DNA from 3 places in the Rhodoferax sp. EU05-FHT12H12 genome. Region 2 is predicted to be linked to each of the others. Evidence: predicted binding sites of a transcription regulator. Region 2 holds the regulator's gene; each other region holds the start of a gene.
The links. Region 2 encodes FNR, which switches genes on or off when oxygen is low (the NO sensors DNR and NnrR bind a similar motif). Its sites were predicted from a motif close to TTGATNNNNATCAA; they were not measured.
Positions count from the first base shown of each region.

Region 1: a site for FNR is predicted at 743-756, ahead of AC3WS7_RS17295 (TraR/DksA family transcriptional regulator). Genes of this name have one in related genera too.
Region 3: a site for FNR is predicted at 1,430-1,443, ahead of AC3WS7_RS10820 (ribonucleoside triphosphate reductase). Genes of this name have one in related genera too.

Region 1 covers NZ_JBYTDI010000007.1:83,904-86,164, reverse strand. Annotated here, with positions in the region: gene AC3WS7_RS17305 (YcnI family copper-binding membrane protein) at 1-185, opposite strand, end outside; gene AC3WS7_RS17300 (DUF2946 domain-containing protein) at 329-697, opposite strand; gene AC3WS7_RS17295 (TraR/DksA family transcriptional regulator) at 827-1,186, shown strand; gene AC3WS7_RS17290 (MarC family protein) at 1,246-1,851, shown strand; gene fghA (S-formylglutathione hydrolase) at 1,848-2,261, opposite strand, start outside.
Region 2 covers NZ_JBYTDI010000001.1:73,099-75,359, reverse strand. Annotated here, with positions in the region: gene hemN (oxygen-independent coproporphyrinogen III oxidase) at 1-350, opposite strand, end outside; gene fnr (fumarate/nitrate reduction transcriptional regulator Fnr) at 547-1,266, shown strand; gene AC3WS7_RS00330 (hypothetical protein) at 1,267-1,503, opposite strand; gene AC3WS7_RS00325 (FixH family protein) at 1,521-1,796, opposite strand; gene ccoG (cytochrome c oxidase accessory protein CcoG) at 1,806-2,261, opposite strand, start outside.
Region 3 covers NZ_JBYTDI010000003.1:298,658-300,918, forward strand. Annotated here, with positions in the region: gene AC3WS7_RS10820 (ribonucleoside triphosphate reductase) at 1-1,354, opposite strand, end outside; gene AC3WS7_RS10825 (DUF4139 domain-containing protein) at 1,952-2,261, shown strand, end outside.

The sequences.
Region 1 (2,261 bases), on a different contig from region 2:
CCGTCGGGCAGGCTGACCTGGATAGCCGTCGTGGCCGCGCCATCACAGCCGTGCCCCACCCGCAGTACGGCCTTGTAGCCAGCGCCGGCCGCAGCCGCCGGGTCTTCCAGGGTTACATGGCCAAATGCAGCTGCAGCGCCCATGAATACTGCGCAGACAGCTATAGATTGAATAGCACTTTTCATTCTCAACTCCGAAACTGGCACGCCACAGCAGCGCTGAAGCAGCCTGGGAACACACCAAAAATTTACGAGAAAAAACAAGACAGGCCCACAAGGGGCCAGGAGACGCCGCATACGCGTCGGCCTGGAGAGGCCGACCGTGCGACTTAGACGCGCGCGGGAGGGGCGCGGGCGGAAGCCGGGTCCGCCGTGCGCCAAGTGATGTGGCGAGGGGGGCCGGTGCGCAACACATCGGTCACAGCCACCGACAGCACCAAGGCGTCAGCGCTGGCAGGTGGTACACCGACCGGCAAACACATCACACAGTCCAGGGTGTGCGCCATGGCAGCGGGCGCGCCGCTGTCCGCAGCATCGGCCGCCACCAGCTTGACGCTGCCACCGGCACTGCACACCAGCGAAAGCGCCTGGGGATTGACCACCGGCGCCGCCACCGCGACCCCGACGGCCAAGACAAAACACGCCAACATCCAACGGATGAGGGCGCGTGATTGGCGCAGGGATTGCAGGCTGAACATGGCGGGAATTATGGCCCAAGACACACCGCGCGACGAACAGCAGGCTTGATTCGCATCAAAGACGCACGCCGCCGGCAGGCGGACCATGGAGGCTGAAAACACCCCTTCGGGCGTTTCACGAAAGATGCCATGACCACCCTCGACACCCAGTCTCTTGAAGCCACACTGACCCACAAACGCAGCGGTTTGCTGGCCCAACTCGCGGCCCTGCGCGGCGGCGCCCCCAGCCGCGCCGAAGCGTCCGAGGCCCACTTTGCGCACCGCGAGGACTCCCAGGCCCAGACGGCCACCGAGCGGGACCTGGAATTTGCACTGGACGACCACGAAAGCACCGAACTGCGCCGCGTGAACGCAGCCCTGCAGCGCCTGGCCAATGGCAGCTACGGCCTGTGCGCCGACTGCGGCGTGGCCATTGCCCCGGCACGCCTGCAAGCGGCACCGGAAGCCGAGCGCTGCGTCCCCTGCCAGGAGGCGCTGGAACGCACCTGAACTGCTATTCTCCGGGGCACTGAGAACCTTGCTGCCCACAAGGCAGCCCTGCCCCCATGATGAACTACACCTTTGTCTCCGCCACCATCCTGCTGATCCTGATCACCGATCCGATTGGCAACATCCCGATCTTTGCGAATGCGCTCAAACACGTGGCGCCCGAGCGGCGGGCCAAGGTCATCCTGCGCGAGATCCTGATTGCGTTTGCGCTGCTCTTGACCTTCATGTTTGTGGGCGAGAGCTTCTTGCGTGTGATGAACCTCAGCGAGCTGTCGCTGCAAATCGGCGGCGGCGTGATCCTGTTTTTGATCGCCCTGCGCATGGTGTTTCCGCCGGCGGCCGCCACCGAGGGCGAAATCATGACCGAACCGCTGATCGTGCCGCTGGCGATTCCGGCCGTGGCCGGCCCGTCGGCACTGGCCACGGTGCTGCTGCTGGTGTCGCAGCAGCCGGACCGGCGCATGGAATGGATTGGTGCGCTGTGTGTGACCATGCTGGTCAGCGCCGTGGTGCTGGTATCGGCCGAGCGCATCCAGCGCATCATCGGCGACCGCCTGGTGGTGGCCGCCGAGCGCCTGATGGGCCTGGTGCTGGTGTCGGTGGCGATCGAGATGATGCTGCGCGGGGTGAAGACCTTTGCCGTGCAGCTCTCAGCCGCCACTTAAGGTAACAGGCCCAGCCCCTGCGCATGGTGGCGCAGGTGGTCTTCCATGAAGGTGCTGATGAAGTAGTAGCCGTGGTCGTAACCCGCGTGGCGGCGCAGCGTGAGCGGCTGGCCGGCGGTGGCGCAGGCGGCTTCAAACAGATGCGGGTGCAACTGCACTTCGAGAAACTTGTCCGCCAAGCCCTGGTCCACCAAGATGCCCTGCACCAACAGCGGCGTGCTGCGCCGGCCCATCAGGGCCGAGGCATCGTGCGCAACCCAGGCCTCACGGTCCTCGCCCAGGTAGCCCGCAAACGCCTTGTGCCCCCAGGGGCACTGGCTGGGGGCACAGATAGGCGCAAAGGCGGAGAGGCTCTTGAAACGCAAGGGGTGGCGCAGCGCCAGCGTGAGCGCGCCGTGGCCGCCCATGGA
Region 2 (2,261 bases):
AACTGGCTCACGGTCTGGCCGGTACCGATGCACGCGGTATGCAGGTCCACCTCGCGGCTCAGGTAGCGCAGGTAGGTCGCTGCCTTGTCATGGTGCTTGGTGATGATTTTGTTGCAGGCGCAGTAGTAGCATAGCGACTCGCAAAAGGGAATATGCACATACAGGGACAAGGGTAGCGCCAAGGCAGCGGCGCCGCTACGGCGCTGGGCCAGTGCCTGGGCATAGTCATCCGCGGTGAAGGCTTCGACAAAGCGGTCTGCCGTCGGGTAGGAGGTGTAGCGCGGCCCCGAAACGTCAAAACGGGTCAACAAATTTTCAGAGATGGGCGGGGTGTCGAGGACGGCGTTCATGGATACTCCAAACTGGCATCACAAATGTCGCCCAAACGCCCGCGGCGGACATTGATACAGATCAAGCCCGCGATGGGTGCCAAGGCGGATAATTGACTTGCATCAGGGGAACCACATGTTTGAACCAAGCACTCCATCCGGCAAACCAGGCGAGGCGCATGCGCACATTGCCATCACGCCCGTACCAACCGCGCCCCTGAGCCCGCACACCATCAAGGTCGCCTGCTCCAACTGCAACCTGCGTGAACTCTGCATGCCCCTGGGTCTGAGCCCCAGCGAACTGGAGAAGATTGACGATGTGGTGGCCAGCCGCCGCAAAGTCAAACGGGGTAGCACCCTCTTCCGCAATGGCGAGCGTTTTACCAGCCTCTACGCCATTCGCACCGGCTTCTTCAAGACCTGCGTGGCCTCGGAGGACGGGCGTGACCAGGTCACCGGCTTTCAGATGGCGGGTGAAGTAATTGGTCTGGACGGCATCGTCAACGATCACCACACCTGCGACGCCGTGGCGCTGGAAGACGCCGAAGTCTGCGTTATGCCCTTTGAGCGCATTGAAGAACTGTCACGCGAAGTGAACGCACTGCAGCGCCACGTGCACAAGATCATGAGCCGCGAGATCGTGCGGGAGAACGGCGTCATGCTGCTGCTGGGCAGCATGCGCGCCGAAGAGCGCCTGGCCGCCTTCCTGTTGAACCTGGTGCAGCGGTTGCACGCACGCGGCTTCTCGCAGTCGGAGTTGGTACTGCGCATGACGCGCGAAGAAATTGGCAGCTACCTCGGCCTCAAGCTCGAAACCGTCAGCCGCACTTTTTCAAAGTTTGTGGAAGACGGCATCGTGGAAGTGAAACAGCGTCACGTGCGCATCTTGAACACCGATGCCCTCAAAGACATCGTGAATCCTAAAGTCTGCAACTGATCAGTCGTTGACCTCTGCAGGGCTGAGACACAGCAGTGCTGCCAGTCCACTGGCGACCAGCGCGATCACCCAAAACACAAAGAACGCCACGGTGTAAACACCCTGGCGCGAGAACTCCACAGGCCGCCCCAGCCAGTGCAACTCATGCGGGTCGACAAACGCGAACACCAACACCTCCAGCAAACACGCCGTCAAAAAAGCAGGCCACACAATTGCTGTCCATTTGACTTTGGGCATGGTGCGCCTCTTGGGAATCAGGGTTTGGACTGGGCCACAGGCGCTTTGACGCCCGTCGCAGCGTGGTTACGCGCTTGCATGGCGGGCGCCAGGCTCTCCGGGGCACCTTCCAGCGTACGGTTGATCTCAATGCCCTTTTGGTAGTAGTTTTGGTCCACCACCGGGTCTGCACCGGACATGGCCAGGTACAGCGTGACGAAGCCGGCGACCACCACAATGGCCGGGCCAGACAACACCAACCAGACGTGGCCAAAGTGCCACCAGGGTTGGGAGGAGATAGAAGGAGAGTCCATGGTGAATCCTTAACGGGGAACGATAAACACCGATTTTTCGGTCACGGCCATCTTGTGCTCCGCATCGGCCACTTCAAATTGGATGGCGTGTGAGCCTGCGGGGACGGCCTCATATGGCACTTGCACCCGGACCGCGACCCAGCGCGCCTGGGTAGCACCAATGGCAACGGTAGGGCTGTCCAACTGGATGCTGATGCCCTCTATCCCGCTGGCGCCAATGCGGAAGTCCTGGTCCTGCTCCGTCGCATTCATGATCTGCAGGCGGTATACGTTTTCGATCTTGCCGCCTTGCACGATACGCGCCAGCGTGCCACGGTCACGCACCACATCCACCTTGAACGGCGAGCGCAGCGCCAAACTCGCCAGCATGGCCACCACCACCGCCAACAAAATGCCGCTGTACACCAGCACCCGGGGGCGCAGTACATGGCGAATGGTCTGGGCACGGGTCCAGTGTTGGCTCAC
Region 3 (2,261 bases), on a different contig from region 2:
TCTCCAGGCTTTGTTTGCCCAGTTCCAGCAGTCGGTCCAGTGCGGCCAGCAAGGCTGGCTCGTCGCCGCGGTACAGATACCCCAGGCGCGCGCAGTTGACCGTGACCACACCCAGGCTGCCGGTCTGCTCGGCGCTGCCGAACAGGCCGTTGCCACGCTTGAGCAACTCTCGCAAATCGAGCTGCAGGCGGCAGCACATGGAGCGCACCATGTTCGGCTCCAGCTCGGAGTTGATGAAGTTCTGGAAGTACGGCAGGCCGTACTTGGCCGTCATCTCAAACAGCAGCTGCGCGTTCTCGCTCTCCCACGGGAAATCCTTGGTGATGTTGTAGGTGGGGATGGGGAAGGTGAACACGCGACCCTTGGCGTCGCCCGTGGTCATTACATCGATGTAGGCGCGGTTGATGAGGTCCATCTCCACCTGCAGGTCGCCGTACGCGAAGGGCATCTCTTTGCCAGCGATCACGGGCACCTGCTCGCGCAGGTCCTCGGGGCAGGTCCAATCGAAGGTGAGGTTGGTGAACGGCGTCTGCGTGCCCCAGCGCGAGGGCACGTTCAGGTTGTAGACCAGCTCCTGGATGCACTGGCGCACGGCGGCGTAGTCCATGGCATCAATGCGCACAAACGGGGCCATGTAGGTGTCGAACGACGAGAACGCCTGCGCACCCGCCCACTCGTTTTGCAGCGTGCCCAGAAAGTTCACGATCTGCCCCACGGCTGAGCTCATGTGTTTGGGCGGCCCCGACTCCACTTTGCCCGGCACGCCATTCAGCCCCTCGTGCAGCAGCGTGCGCAGCGACCAGCCCGCGCAGTAGCCGCTGAGCATGTCGAGGTCGTGGATGTGGATGTCGCCGTTGCGGTGCGCCTCGCCGATCTCGGGCGTGTAGACGTGCGACAGCCAGTAGTTGGCCGTGACCTTGCCCGCCACGTTCAGGATCAGCCCGCCCAGCGAGTAGCCCTGGTTGGCGTTGGCGTTCACGCGCCAGTCGGCACGCGTGAGGTATTCGTTGATAGACGACTCTACATTCACCAATGTCTGGTGGTCGGCACGCAGGGTGGCGTGGCGCTCGCGGTAGGCAATGTAGGTGCGCGCCGTGGCCAAGTGGTTGGCGGCAATCAGGGTGTGTTCCACCACGTCCTGGATTTGTTCAATGGCGGGCGCCAGCCCATGGAAGCGGTGAATCAGCACCTTGCCCACCTGGGCGCACAGCAAGCTTGCTTCGTCGTCACCAAATTCGCCGCTTGCCGCACCCGCACGCACCAAGGCCGAGTGGATCTTGGCTGCGTCAAAAGCTGCGCTTTGGCCGCCCCGCTTGATGACCGAGCGCGGTAAGGAAGTAGGGGGATTGTGCAAGGGGGCTCCAGCGTGATTGTTGATCGTAAACACTACCTATGGTGTGCACGATAGCCTTGAGACACTACCTGTAGTTTGATTTAAGACAAAGGTCCGCATGGGTGTCTGGTGGTTTTGTGGTGTTTTGGGTCTTCCGATATCGGCACAAAGTGCCATACCAGGTTCATGCGGTGGGAAGGCTCCAACACGCTGTCGCGCGCGCACAGATTGCTCTGTTGACCGCGGGTGCAGGTTGCAAGTCGTTGCGCAGGACGTTGACGGCGGCCGCATGGGAACAAGGCCGCCTGGATGCCGCCCCTTTGCTGCCGCCTGCCAGGCGCGACACGACACGTCGCCACACCGCCTGCCGGGTTGATGGATCGGTCCTGAAGCACAAATATGCCTATGGAGACCGTGGTTATTGCGCTACCAGCTATCAAATAAATAGCATCATGGTTGCTGCCAGGTGACGCTGCGTAACACTCTGCAACAGGGTCGGCGCCGCGTGGTGTCCGGACGTTGCGTGGGGGCGGGGCGCAGGCGGCTATGCTGCATGGGCCCCGCCGCTGGTGCACTTGGGGTGCGCCGGTTGCCTACCTTTTTGCAGAAAGTTTCTCTATGCGCTCTATTTCCGCTCCCTTTGCTTTGGCTGCGCTCACGGTGCTGGCCCAGTCCGCGTTGGCCCAGTCCACCGAGCAGCGCAGCACGCTGGCGGACCAGCAAGAGGTGGCCGTCACCATTTACAACGACAACCTGGCCTTGGTGAAAGACCAGCGCCGGGTGTCGCTCAGTGGCGGCAAGTCAGCGCTTGCTTTTCGTGATGTGAGCGCCCGCATGCGTCCCGAAACCGCGCTGCTGCGCAGCGTGAGTGCACCGGGCGCGTTCAGCGTGTTGGAGCAGAACTTCGACTTTGATTTGCTCACCCCCC